DNA from 3 places in the Oceaniradius stylonematis genome. Region 2 is predicted to be linked to each of the others. Evidence: riboswitches for the same ligand, from Rfam matches in the RefSeq annotation. Region 2 holds a riboswitch; each other region holds the start of a gene.
The links. Region 2 has a riboswitch for cobalamin ahead of ACOQOU_RS05810 (TonB-dependent receptor plug domain-containing protein). Riboswitches for the same ligand answer to the same signal wherever they lie in the genome.
Positions count from the first base shown of each region.

Region 1 (4,559 bases), 260 kb from region 2:
CTCATCGGCGCCGAAACGGTCGGCGAGATGGTTGAGGACACGCAGATTGTTGAGCGGATGCACCTCGCAGGCGATCATGTAGGAGAGCGCGCGCACGCGCGCACGCCCGTCCGCATCGGGAGGCAGCAGCGCCGGCCCGGGATGCGTTTCATCGAGCCATTCGATGATCGCCAGCGACTGGGTCAGCACCGTACCGTCGTCGCGTTCGAGCGCCGGCACGAGGCCCTGCGGGTTGAGGGCCAGAAAGCGCGGCGAATAGTTCTCCTTGGCGCGCAGGGCGTAGGAGACATAGTCATAGTCCACGCCCTTGAGATTGAGCGCCGCGCGCAGCCGGGTCGATGTGGATGAGCGAAAATAATTGTGCAGTTTGAGGGTCATTGGCTTATCCGCGCGGTCCGATCGTGGTCGTGATTTCGCCGAGCCCCTCGATGGAGACCACGCAGACATCGCCTGCGGCCAGAGGGCCGACACCGGCGGGCGTGCCGGTCATGATCAGGTCTCCGGGCCGCAGGGCAATCGAGTGCGACAGGATCGAGACGACTTCCGGCACCGACCAGATCATTTCGGACAGGTCGGCATCCTGCCGGGTCTCGCCATTGACCGTCAACCGGATGAAGCCCTTGTCCGGATGGCCGACCCTGGATGCCGGATGCGCCGGCCCGATCACCGCCGATCGGTCGAACCCTTTGGCCATGTCCCAGGGGCGGCCCAGTTCACGTGCCGCCGACTGCAGATCGCGCCGGGTCAGATCGTTGCCCGCCGCATAGCCCCAGACATGGGACAGGGCGTCGGCTTCGGCGATGTCGCGCCCGCCGGTGCCGACGACGATCACCAGTTCGGCTTCATGATGCAAGTTTTCGGTTTCCGGCGGATAGGCCACCGTCTCGCCGTCCATGACGACCGCATCGGCCGGCTTGGTGAAGAAGAAGGGCGGCTCGCGATCGGGATCACGGCCCATTTCGCGCGCGTGGGCGGCATAGTTGCGGCCGACGCAGAAGATGCGGCGCACGGGGACCAGGTCGTCGCTGTCAGCCACCGCGATTGTCGGGACCGGCGCCGGTTCGAAGACATACGACATGCAGGCTTCCTTCAATTGAACATGGTCTTGGCCGGGTGGCCCTGGCAGACGCTTATCATTGCCCGGTCCCGCCCGCCATGGCGGGCAGCATCGAGGCGCAAGTCGCCCCAAACATCGATAACGGTCATGGCAGCCGGTATCGCTGCATGTGCACATCGAGCGTTCGGACAATTTCGGAGTTGAAGCCGGCCGGCAACCGGACTAGCGTGGACGCGATGGTTCTTGCGGGCCGAGCGCGTCCGCGGGATGAAAAGGGAACACGGTGAGGAGGAGCCTCAAGGGCGCCAAAACCGTGACTGCCCCCGCAACTGTGAGCGGAGAGCGACCCCCACCAATGCCACTGGCCGGCATCGTCCGTCCGGGAAGGCGCGGGGAAGCGAGGAACCGCAAGTCAGGAGACCTGCCATCATCATTTCACTCGAACCGGACGGGGATGTCCGGAGGAGAGACACATGATGAGACGATCTGGCGCCTTGCGCCGCACATCACGGTCTTTGCCCTCCGCCCCGCGGAGCAGCGGATGGTCGATCGATCCAACCACAAGATAACCGTATGCGTTTCGTGCCGTCACAAGAGAGGTGAGCCCGACGACCAGTGCCGGCCCGGCATTGAGCTGATCGCGCGCCTTCGGAAGGCCATGACCCTTGCCGGCGATGCCATCGGCGCGGACTTCGCAATCTCGGGGACGGTCTGCATGGCCGGCTGCGACCGGCCCTGCACGGTTGCCTATTTCGGTTCGCACAAGGCCACCTATCTGTTCGGCGACATCGACGCCGACGCGAACATTGACGATCTGGTCGCGTTTGCCCGCCAGTATGCATCGCTCGACGATGGCTGGTGCTCGTCCACATCGCGGCCGCCGGGCCTGTCCGGCAAGACGCTGGCACGGATTCCCGCCGCGCTCCTGGTGGCCGAAGCGGGCGTATCGGTCCAATGACCCGCCAGACCGCCGCTCTCGACCTACGCGATGTCGGCTACTGGCCGAGCGGACGAAGCCCCGCCGACGCGCTGGTCTCAGCCATCAGCTTTTCCGTCGGCGCCGGCGAGTGCGTCGCTCTGGTTGGCCCGAACGGCGCCGGCAAGACCACGCTCGTCCGGATGATCGCCGGCCTTGCATCGCCCGGCACGGGCACGATCATGATCGATGGCAAGTCCATATCGGCGATGAGCTTTGCCGAGCGGGCACGGCGCATCGCCTATGTCGGCCAGTCCGACGAAGCCGACGGGCGGCTGAGCGTTGCCGACTATGTCGCGCTCGGCCTGTTGCCCCATGCGCGGCTGTTCGCCGGCGGCACAGGGCGGGACGAGGCCCGCCGGGCCTGCGAAACGGTCGGGCTTGGCGACCTTGCCGAAAGGCGGCTCGACCAGCTTTCGGGCGGCGAGCGGCAGCGGGCCAGGATTGCGCGCGCCATGTGTCAAAAGCCGTCGCTTCTGGTCCTGGACGAACCGACCAATCATCTCGACCCCCTGGCTCGCGGCGAACAGCTTGCCATCGTCGCATCGATGGGCGTTCCGATCGTCGCCGCGCTTCACGATCTCACCCTGATCGATGCCTTTGCCGACAAGGTCGCAATCCTCGCCGATGGGCGCCTGCGCGCCTTCGGGCCTCCGGGCGAGACGCTGTCGACCGCCAATGTCCGCGACGTGTTCGGGGTCGACATGCACCGGCTCAAACACCCCGAACACGATTACCATCTGCCGACGCTGGATATCCGGCTTCCAATGCCGACGACACACTCCACGACGCCATGCTGAAAGATGGAGACGTTCCGATGAAACGATTGCTCACCACCCTTCTGTTGGCCGCGCTGGCCTCGCCCGCCATGGCGTGCCCGGTCACCGTTGACAGTTGCGGCACGCTCGTCACCTTCGAGGCGGCGCCCGGGCGCATGGTCGTTCACGACATCAACATGGCCGACATGGCGTTCGCACTGGGCCTGCAGGACCGCATGGTCGGCGTGACCGGCATCTCGGGCTGGTACAAGACAAGCGCCGAGTTCGACGAGCGTCGGGGCGACATTCCCGAACTCGCACCCAAATATCCGACCATGGAGAACCTTGTCGCCGCCGAGCCCGACCTCTTCTTCGCCGGCTGGTATTATGGCATGCGCCCGGGCGGCGAAGTGACGCCGGAAACACTGGAAGCGCAGGGCATCAAGACGCTGGTTCTGACGGAAAGCTGCATTCACCTGGACCAGGATCGGCCCGCGGCATCGATGGACCTTCTGTTTGACGACACGCTGCGCCTTGGCAAAGTGTTCGGCAAGGAAGCCGAGGCAAGGGCCCTTGTCGATGACTGGACATCCAAGCTCGAAGCCATCCGGCAATCGGTGCCGGAAGGCGAAGCCACGCGCGTGTTTCTTTATGATTCCGGCGAAGATCAGCCCTTCACGGCAGGCAAATACGCCATCACCACCGCCATGATCGAGGCGGCTGGAGGGACCAACGTGACCGGCGACATGGAGACAAGCTGGGGACGCACATCCTGGGAGGCCGTTGCGGCCGCCAATCCCGAATTTCTCATCCTTCTCGACTATCAGGGCGGCGATGGCGCCGAGGGCCTCCTGGCATTCCTGAAAGCGCACCCCGTCATGTCGCAGACCGATGCGGTGAAGAACGAGCGCTACGTGACCCTGCGCTATGAGGAACTCACCCCGGGACCGGCGAACATCGACGCGATCGGGAAGATCGCCAAGGCGATCCAGGGCGGCGCGTCCTAGGCGATGCAGCAATCAACGGCGTGGCTCCTGCCGGCACTGGGGCTGCTTGCAGCTCTGGTCGTGGTCGCCATTGCGGTCGGCTCCACGCCGATTCCGGCCAGTGTCGTTGTTGAGGCGCTGTCACGCTCGCTCACCGGGGCCTATGGCGAGGCCGGCCCGACGCCGATCGACCGGATCGTCGTCGATCTCAGGCTGCCGCGCGCGCTGCTTGCGGTCATGGTCGGGGCAGGGCTTGGCGTGGTTGGCTGCCTCCTGCAAACCGTGACGCGAAACGATCTCGCCGATCCGTTCCTGTTCGGCCTTTCCTCGGGCGCCGCGGCCGGCGCCGTGCTCGTCATCACCGTGACGGGCGATGTGCTTGGCATATGGACTCTGCCCATCGCCGCCTTTGTCGGCGGCATGCTCGCCTCGGCCATCGTACTGGTTCTGGTCGCGCGTCTGCGCGATCAGGGACCGGCACGGCTGATCCTCGCCGGTCTGGCGGTATCGTTCCTGTTCATGGCGGTGACCAACTATCTCGTCTTTGCCGGCGATCAGCGGGCAGCGCATTCGGTCCTGTTCTGGACGCTCGGCGGGCTGGGTCTCGCCCGCTGGGATCTGCTCCCCATCGCGCTTGCCGGCGCGGTCGTGATCTTCGTCTTCGCGCAGGTCAGCTATCGCCGGCTCGACGCGCTGCTCGCCGGTGACGACACGGCCAGGACGTTGGGCGTGAACGTCGACGCGATGCGCCGGATCACCTTTCTCGTCTGCGCCTTTGCGAC
Region 1 is NZ_OZ244994.1:1,435,390-1,439,948, forward strand. It holds gene maiA (maleylacetoacetate isomerase) at 1-378, opposite strand, end outside; gene ACOQOU_RS07130 (fumarylacetoacetate hydrolase family protein) at 383-1,078, opposite strand; cobalamin riboswitch at 1,278-1,501, shown strand; gene ACOQOU_RS07135 (DUF1636 family protein) at 1,599-2,015, shown strand; gene ACOQOU_RS07140 (ABC transporter ATP-binding protein) at 2,012-2,833, shown strand; gene ACOQOU_RS07145 (ABC transporter substrate-binding protein) at 2,851-3,798, shown strand; gene ACOQOU_RS07150 (FecCD family ABC transporter permease) at 3,802-4,559, shown strand, end outside.
Region 1: it holds a riboswitch for cobalamin, as region 2 does, so the genes downstream of both, ACOQOU_RS07135 (DUF1636 family protein) here and ACOQOU_RS05810 (TonB-dependent receptor plug domain-containing protein) in region 2, are expected to answer to the same signal.

Region 2 (4,559 bases):
CGAGGAGGCGCTGACGGCCGTCTTCAACCCGGTTCGGACCGGTTCTGCCGCAGCCGAACGGGCCGGCGAGCGGCCGATCGGGGCCAGTGCCGCCAATGCGCATTGAGGCGGGTGCATATGGCCGCGTGCGGCGCATCTCGCTGACGTCGCTGATCGACGTCATCTTCCTGCTGCTGCTCTTTTTCATGCTGACGGCGACCTTTTCGCGGTTCGCCGATGTCGAGCTGTCGACCGGCGGAGGGGCGTCGCAGCTTGCCGACCAGACGCCGGTCTTTCTGCAATTGCATGCAGACGGGCTGTCACTGAATGCCGAGCCGCTGGACGTGTCACAGCTGGGCGAGCGGCTCCTTGTGCTGCGCGAAGCGGGACGCGCCGATGTCGTCATCCTGTCGGTCCGCGACGGGGCGACATCGCAGCAACTGGTCGATGTGATCGCGGCGGTGGGCGCTTCGGGCGGCCCGCCGCTGCAGATCGTGCGTTGAGGGCCGATTGCGATGCGCATTGAGGCGACAGACCATCACGATGCGGCGGGCCGGCGGTCCGAGCCGGCCATCGCGCTGATCAACATCGTCTTCCTGATGCTGATCTTCTTTCTTGTCGCCGCGCAGGTCGCGCCGCCGCTGGATGGCGATGTCGCTCTCGTCTCGACGCGCGATCTCGACAGCCGCGAACCGCCGGACGCGCTGGTGATCGCTGCCGACGGGCAACTGTCCTATCGCGGTGCGACACTGACGCCGGCGCAGTATGTGGCGCTCAAGCGAGTGGGTGCGCCGGCGCTCGCAGAATTACGTCTGGTGCCCGACCGCTATCTGTCCGCAACGCGGCTGATCGAAATCGGCGATGAACTCAGGGCGCTCGGGGTCGAACGCGTCTTCATCGTCACCGAGCGGAGCCTGGCGGGGCCATGAGCGGGCGCGGGCTTGCCTTTGCCGGCGCGGCCATGCTTGCGCTCACCGCCTCGGTCGGGGTTCACCTTGGCGGCGCATCCATCGATACGTCGACGCAACCGGAAATCGAGGCCGGCGGCGAGGTCATCCAAGCCGCCGCGCTGGGCTCGGGCTTCGAATCACTGGTCGCGGCGGGCAACCGGCTGAGCCCGGTGGATGCGGAAACCGAGGCCATTGCGCCCACGGACAATGCCAGCGCCGGACCGGCGCCGGCGAGCACCCGATCGGTCGTCGCGCCGGTTTCGCCGCCCAGCGATTCGGCCGAACCGTTGCCGGTGGCGCAAGCGCCCGAAATCGCCGCCGTGGCACCGGTGGAGACGAGCGATGTGGTCGAGGCGCGGCCGGACGAACCGGTCCTGCCGGTCCCGCTGGCCCGTCCGTTCCGGCAGATCGATGTGGATCGCGCGCGGGCCGAGGAGCAGCGGCGTGCCGCCCGTGCCGCCGAACGCCAGCGCCAGGCGGAGCGGCAACGGCGTGCCGAGCAGCAGCGTGCGACGCGCCAGCAGGCGCGCGGCACAGAGCAGGGGCGGGCCGATCGCAACGCGCGGGCCGGACGCGCCGACGGGCCGACGCAGGGCCGTAGCGCCAATACAAGCCAGGGCAATCAGCCGGCGCGGGAGGCCGGCAATGCGGCGGCTTCGAACTATCCCGGCAAGGTGTACGCCAAGATACGCCGCACCCGGCAGCGTGCCGCCGGCGGGAGCGGAACGGTGCGCGTCAGCTTCTCGATCGGAGGCGGCGGCGGGCTTGCCGGCGTCTCCGTCGCCGCCAGTTCCGGCTCGGCCGCCATCGACCGCGCGGCCGTCGATCACATCCGACGGGCCGCGCCGTTTCCGGCGCCGCCGCCCGGCGCGCAGCGACGCTTCGTCATCCCGATCGAGATACGCCGGTGATCGGGCCGGGCCAGCCGGCGTTCGGTTCTTCACACGCCTGTCGCGCACGCATCTGCACAAACCGGAAGCCGCCATTCCAGAACCCCACAGGAGATCCAGCCATGTTCGTCGCGATGAACCGTTTCAAGATCAATGAAGGCCATGAGGCGGCTTTCGAGGAGGTCTGGCGCAACCGCGATTCGCGCCTCAAGCAGGTGCCCGGATTTCAGACCTTTCATCTGCTCAAGGGCGATTTCGACCAAGACAGCCGCACCACACTCTATGCGTCGCACACGATCTGGGGCAGCCGGGACGATTTCGTCGCCTGGACCAGATCCGACCATTTCCGCCAGGCCCACGCCAATGCCGGCGACACCAAGGGCATGTATGCGGGCCATCCGCAGTTCGAGGGCTTTGAGGCCGTACTCGAGGAATGAAGCCGCGCAGGCGCCAAGGCGGCAAAGCCTGTCTTTCCGGTTTCAGGATTGACTCTTGGCGCCCGCCACGTTTTGTTTCGCCCGCTTCAAGGTGCGACCCGACGGGTCGTTAAAAGGGAACATGGTGCGGCGTACCCGCAAGGGACCAAGACCATGGCTGCCCCCGCAACTGTAACCGTGGAGCCCGCCTGATCACGCCACTGTCCGCACGGATGGGAAGGCAAGGCGCGGCGCTGAAACGGAAGCCAGGAAACCTGCCTTGAACGGTCACCCAGCCGGGCCACGGGGTGTGGCAAGGCACGGTCTGTTCCGCAGAGGTGACATCGAAAGATGCGTCTTTGCGCGGAGCGTCCGTCGGGTGGCTTTCCTCCATCAGAATGGCCGGTCCGGCAAACGCCGGGTTCAAACACGTGGTCCTTGTGCGGGCCACACGGACATTTGGGGGACTACCTTGATCCGAACCATTCTTCTTGCCACAGCCGCCTGGGCGGCGTTGTCGCTGCCGCAGCCCGTTCATGCCCAAGAGGGCACTGACGATGGCGCGACGGTCCTGCCGACCCTTCTGATCACCGCCGGTCGGACGCCGGTCGAGCAGGAAGCGTCCGGGCGTGCCTTCACGGTGATTACCGGGGAAGAGCTCGAGCGCAGCCAGACACGCTATCTCGCAGACGCCCTGCGCCGGGTGCCCGGCTTTCATGTCTCGCGTGCCGGTTCGTTCGGCGCGCCGACCCAGGTGCGCGTGCGCGGCTCCGAGGGCAATCATGTGCTGGTTCTGATCGACGGCGTCGAAGTGTCGTCGGTCAGCCAGGGCGAGTTCGACTTTGGCGGCCTGCAGGTCGGCGATGTCGACCGCATCGAGGTGCTGCGCGGCCCGCAGAGCGCGCTTTACGGATCGGACGCGCTTGCCGGCGTCATCAACGTCATCACCAAAAGGGGGCCGCGCGACGGGTTCGAAGCGCTGCTTCAAAGCGAGACCGGAACCGATGGCACGTTTCTGGGCGGCGTCGCCGTGCGCGGCGGGACGGAGTGGTTCGATGCGGCCGTGTCCGCGCGGTTCCGTCGCACGGACGGGTTCAACCTTTCGGACTTCGGGACCGAGAAGGACGGTGACGAGAACCTGACACTGACCGGGCGCTTCACGCTCGACGTCAACGACAATCTGGTGATCGACGCCAATGGCCGCATGGTCGACCGGTTCGTCGAGACCGACCGACAGGATTTCGCCTTTCCCGCAACGCCGACGCAAGGGCTCGTCATCGACAGCGACGACACGTCGGATGTGCAGGAGCTTTCCGGCGCGATCGGCGCCACATGGACCTCGCTCGATGGTGCGTGGACGCACGGCGCCCGGTTTTCGGGGAGCGGCGACGAGCGCGACAGCGCACGCGGCGGTGTCGTTACCTCGACCAACAAGGGCAATCGCCTGAAGGCGGAGGTTCAGTCGAGCTATATGTTCGAAACGCCTGCGCTGCTCGATGCCGTCCATACGGTCACCGGCGCTTATGAATGGGAGCAGGAGCGGTTCTGGCAGACCGCGACGCAGGAGCGCGTGACGCAATCCTTCGTCGCCGAATATCGCGGCGAGTTCGCCGGCCAATTCTATCTGAACGCCGCCGTGCGCCACGACATGAACGACCCGTTCAAGGATGCGACGACCTACAGCGTGGCCGGCGCCTGGGCCGTGCCTGGCACCGGCACGCGCCTTCACGCCTCGGTCGGAACCGGCGTCAAGAACCCGACCTTCTTCGAGCAGTTCGGCTTCGTGCCGGGCAGCTTCCGGGGAAATCCCGATTTGCGGCCCGAGGAAAGCCTTGGCTGGGATGTCGGCATCGAGCAAAGCCTCTGGGACGGGCTGGTCGTCGTCGACGTCACATGGTTCGACCAAAATCTGGAAAACGAGATCCAGGGCTTCGGGCAGACGGTGCGCAACCTCAACGGGACATCGCACAGGCAGGGCGTCGAATTGTCCGCGACGGCCGAACTGTTCGACGGTTTTTCGACGACGGCGATGTACACCTATACCGACGCCACAGACCCCAACGGCATGCGTGAGGTGCGCCGGCCGATGCACAGCGCATCGCTTTCGGCGGCCTACACGTTTTATCAAGGTCGGGCGCAGCTTTTCGGCGAAGTCATCTACAATGGGGCGATGGACGATCTGGAATTCATCAATGCGACGCCGCAGACCCGCGTGACGCTGACCGACTATGTGCTGGTCAATATCGGCGGGAGCTTCAAGGTCAACGAGACGGTGGAGGTTTACGGCCGCGTCGAGAACCTGTTGGACGAGCGCTATGAGGAGG
Region 2 is NZ_OZ244994.1:1,170,921-1,175,479, reverse strand. It holds gene ACOQOU_RS05835 (MotA/TolQ/ExbB proton channel family protein) at 1-106, shown strand, start outside; gene ACOQOU_RS05830 (ExbD/TolR family protein) at 96-482, shown strand; gene ACOQOU_RS05825 (ExbD/TolR family protein) at 495-908, shown strand; gene ACOQOU_RS05820 (TonB family protein) at 905-1,840, shown strand; gene ACOQOU_RS05815 (antibiotic biosynthesis monooxygenase family protein) at 1,942-2,256, shown strand; cobalamin riboswitch at 2,329-2,533, shown strand; gene ACOQOU_RS05810 (TonB-dependent receptor plug domain-containing protein) at 2,708-4,559, shown strand, end outside.

Region 3 (4,559 bases), 370 kb from region 2:
CGCGGCTCGTCGCCCGCTCCTTCCAGCGCGGCAAGGTGATGTTGGCATCGATCCGGAACAGGGCCTCCGTAAAGGCGCAGCCCGCATCGGTCTGGTCCTGCTGGACGGACACCGGCACAAAACGGATCGCCGCGACGGCCAGCGCATGGCCCTGCATCGGTCCCTTGCGGCGGATGTCGCGGTCAAGGGCCTCGCTCGTCGTGCCCGAAACCAGATAATATTCGGTGGTCACGTTGGAGGCGGTGCTGGTGCAGGCCGTCAGCGCCAGCGCCACAAAGCCGGTCAGGAGCATTCGCTGCAGCCGCATTAGCCGGACCGTTTCGGTTTATTGACCATGGCGCACTATAGACCGTTCGGCGGCCGATCTGAACACGGAAATTGCCGCAGGCCATGCGCCGCCCATCTGCAAAAAAGAGCAGTCCCCCCAAAATTCCACGGGTCGGAGCGGGCAATTTTCTTGCCGGAACGGCGCCGAAAAGACCGATGTTCAGCTTTTGCTAAGGTCTCATCAACCTGCTGGTAACGTTGTTCCCCTAAAGCTGTGTCCCGAGGCGACAACACGGCCTCACGGCCTCCGGATCAGGTACTGCGTACCGGAGCTCCTGTTTTCCCCGGCGTTTCGGGGATGTGTGTGGTGTGATGCAAAGCCGCGGACGATCATGACGATCGACGCGGTTTTTCATTGCGCCAAAGCCTCTTGCCGCGCGATCGGCGAAACCGCTTTTCAACGCCGCCCCAACCGGTCTAACCAAGGCCGATGACGCGCGCGCTGATGTTTCAGGGAACAGGCTCGGATGTCGGCAAGTCGGTGCTGGTCGCCGGGCTCTGCCGCCTTTATGCCCGGCGCGGCCTGGCCGTTCGTCCGTTCAAGCCGCAGAACATGTCCAACAATGCGGCGGTCGCCGACGATGGCGGCGAGATCGGCCGCGCGCAATGGCTGCAGGCGCTGGCCTGCGGCGTGCCACCCTCGGTGCACATGAACCCGGTGCTGCTCAAGCCGCAGAGCGACACGGGCAGCCAGATCGTCGTGCATGGCAAGGTGGCCGGCACGGCGCGCGGCGCCGACTACAAGCGCAAGAAGCCGCAATTGCTCGATGCGGTGCTGCACAGTTTCCGGACCATCGCCGCCGAGGCCGATCTGGTTCTGGTCGAGGGCGCCGGTTCGCCCGCCGAAATCAATCTGCGCGCCGGCGACATCGCCAATATGGGCTTTGCGACGCGCGCCGGCGTTCCGGTCGTCCTGATCGGCGACATCGACCGGGGCGGGGTGATCGCATCGCTGGCCGGGACCCACGCGATCCTTTCGCCCGAGGACCGGGCGATGGTCGTCGGCTATCTGATCAACAAATTCCGGGGTGACGTGTCGCTGTTCGATGACGGGTTGGCGGCGATCACCGATTTCACCGGCTGGCCCTCTTTCGGGGTCGTGCCATGGTTGGCCGATGCAAGGCGTCTGCCGGCCGAGGATTCGGTCGGTGTCGAAATGTTCGGCGGCGCGAACCGTTCCGGCGCCGTCAAGGTCGCCGTGCCGCTGCTTGGGCGGATCGCCAATTTCGACGATCTCGACCCGCTGGCCGCCGAAGAGGGCGTCAATGTCGTCATGGTGCCGCCGGGCGATCCGATTCCCGGCGATGCGCATCTGATCGTCATTCCGGGAAGCAAGTCCACCGTCTCCGATCTCAAGGCGCTCGACCGGAATGGCTGGCGCCGGCAGATCGTCGACCATGCGCGGCGTGGCGGCCATGTGGTGGGGCTCTGCGGTGGCTATCAGATGCTGGGCCGTGTGGTGCGCGACCCGAAGGGCATCGAAGGCGCGCCGGGCGAGGCCGAGGGTCTGGGTCTTCTGGACATCGAGACGGTGATGCATCCGGCCAAGACCGTCCGCAACGCGTCGGCCCGGTCCGTCGTGCACGATGTGCCGCTGACGGGTTATGAAATCCATCTGGGCGAAACCATCGGTCCCGATTGCGCGCGTCCGGTCGCGATCATCGACGGCCGTCCCGATGGCGCGATCTCCGCCGACGGCCGGGTGATGGGCACCTATCTGCACGGCCTGTTCGACGCGGGCGGGTTCCGGCGCGCCTTTCTGGCCGGTTTCGGAATTGGAGCCGAGGCGGTCGACCATCGCGCGCGGATCGAGGCCGCCGTGGATGCGATCGCCGACGAACTGGAAACGGTGGTTGCCGCCGATGCGTTGCTGGAGGCGGCACGGCCGGTGCGATGCCGTTCCGATTTGCGTTGACTTTGATTTGCCGCGCCGCCTAACGTCGTGCCGATGACCGGTTCCGCCAAGCATATGTGCGGCGGATGAAAAGGGAATGCGGCGGGCGGACCCAAACAGGGCGCCCTCATCGCAGCCGACCCCGCGACTGTAGAATGGCGCGGACGTCCATCGCCGCTTCGTGCGGCGGCCACTGGAGAAATCCGGGAAGGCGGGGCGCTCCGATCCGGGCACTGCCCGGTCGCCATGAGCCAGGAGACCTGCCGATCGCAACGAAACCTCACGGGGCGGGCGTTCCCGGACAGGCGCTGCGCGACCCCATGCGGATCAATGCGATCCTCCTGCGGCCCACCGCGACGGCACTGTTCACCCGAACGCCGGTCCCGCAACGGGCGAGGCTGACATTTGACCGGCGAACCGGCTCTCAGGGACGGTGTGACACTGGTGCTCGGCGGCGCGCGCTCGGGCAAGTCGGGGTTTGCCGAGCGCCTCGTCGCCGGCTCGGGCCTTGACCCCGTCTATGTCGCCACGGCCCAGATTTTCGATGAGGAAATGCGCGAGCGGATCGTCCATCACCGGGCGCGGCGCGGCGCCGAATGGCGGCTTGTCGAAGAGCATGACGCGCTCGAATCCGTGCTGTTGCGGGAGGCGATTGCAGGTCAGGCGGTGCTGGTCGATTGCCTGACGCTCTGGGTCACGAACCTGATGCTCGCCGAAGCCGACATCCGCGCGCGGTCGTTTGCACTGCTCGACGCGCTTGGCGCGTGCGCGTGTCCGGTCGTGCTGGTTGCCAACGAGGTGGGCCTGGGCATCGTGCCGGACAACAAGATGGCGCGCGACTTCCGCGATCATGCCGGGCGGCTGAACCAGGAGATCGCCGCCCATGCCGACACGGTCCATTTTCTGGCAGCCGGGCTGCCGCTGACACTCAAGGGGTGAGACATGCTCAACGCGAAGATACCGGCCACGGTGATCACCGGATTTCTGGGCGCCGGCAAGACGACGATGATCCGCAACATGCTGCAGAATGCCGGCGGCAAGCGGATCGCGCTGATCATCAACGAGTTCGGCGATCTGGGCGTCGATGGCGACGTGCTGAAAGGCTGCGGCATCGAAACCTGCACCGAGGACGACATTGTCGAACTCACCAATGGCTGCATCTGCTGCACGGTGGCCGACGATTTCGTGCCGACCATGACCGCGCTGCTCGAACGCGAGAACCGGCCCGATCATATCGTCATCGAGACGTCCGGGCTGGCGCTGCCGCAGCCGCTGGTGGCGGCCTTCAACTGGCCGGACATCAAGACGCAGGTGACCGTCGACGGCGTGGTGACCGTGATCGATGCGGCCGCCGTCGCCGAAGGGCGCTTTGCGAGCGACCATGACGCCCTCGATGCGCAGCGCGCCGCCGATGACAGCCTCGATCATGAAAGCCCGCTTGAGGAACTGTTCGAAGACCAGATCCGCGCCGCCGACATGGTGGTGCTCAACAAGGCGGACCTCGTGGATGAAGCGCGTCTCGAGGCGGTGCGCTCAAACGTGGCCGGACAGGTCGACCGGCCGCTCAAGGTGATCCATGCGAGCCACGGCGATCTGCCGGTCGCGGTGCTGCTCGGCCTTGGGGCGGCGGCCGAGGATCATATCGGCATGCGCAAATCGCATCATGAGATGCACCATGCGGACGGTCACGCGCACGATCATGATCACGACGATTTCGACAGTTTCGTCGTCGAGACCGGCGCGGTGGGCAATCCGGAGGGGTTCGTCGGCGGGCTGAAAAGCGTGATCGCCGATCATGACATTTTGCGCCTAAAGGGCTTTTGCGCCGTGCCGGGCAAACCGATGCGGCTGGTCATCCAAGCGGTCGGCGGGCGCATCGACACCTATTTCGACCGGCCCTGGGCGCCGGACGAAACGCCGTCAACGCGGCTGGTCGTCATCGGACTGCACGGCATGGAGCGATCCGCGATCGAAGCGGCGATTGCGGCGGCGACGCTGCCAACCGTGGCGGCGGCCGAGTGACCAGGGTTTTTGGCACACCGCCCTCTGTCCCTCCGGGACATCTCCCCCACAAGGGGGGAGAGCAGGCGCAAGTGGCTCGGTTTGGCATCCACTCTCCCCCCTTGTGGGGGAGATGTCGGCATGGCCGACAAAGGGGGGTGTGGATGCTATCGGGGGTGCATGGCTGAATGCATCTGCTGCTGGCACAGAAGGGTTCGGTCGGCGAGGGCGAGGACGAAGCGGTCGATCTCGGCCAGACGCCCGGCGACATCTGCGTCCTGTCGGCGGCGGACACGGAGCTTGCGAGCCTTGCGGCGGCTCATGCCGCGCGCGGCGG
Region 3 is NZ_OZ244994.1:801,122-805,680, reverse strand. It holds gene ACOQOU_RS04060 (DUF922 domain-containing protein) at 1-307, opposite strand, end outside; gene ACOQOU_RS04055 (cobyric acid synthase) at 758-2,242, shown strand; cobalamin riboswitch at 2,264-2,504, shown strand; gene cobU (bifunctional adenosylcobinamide kinase/adenosylcobinamide-phosphate guanylyltransferase) at 2,627-3,160, shown strand; gene cobW (cobalamin biosynthesis protein CobW) at 3,164-4,243, shown strand; gene cobN (cobaltochelatase subunit CobN) at 4,411-4,559, shown strand, end outside.
Region 3: it holds a riboswitch for cobalamin, as region 2 does, so the genes downstream of both, cobU (bifunctional adenosylcobinamide kinase/adenosylcobinamide-phosphate guanylyltransferase) here and ACOQOU_RS05810 (TonB-dependent receptor plug domain-containing protein) in region 2, are expected to answer to the same signal.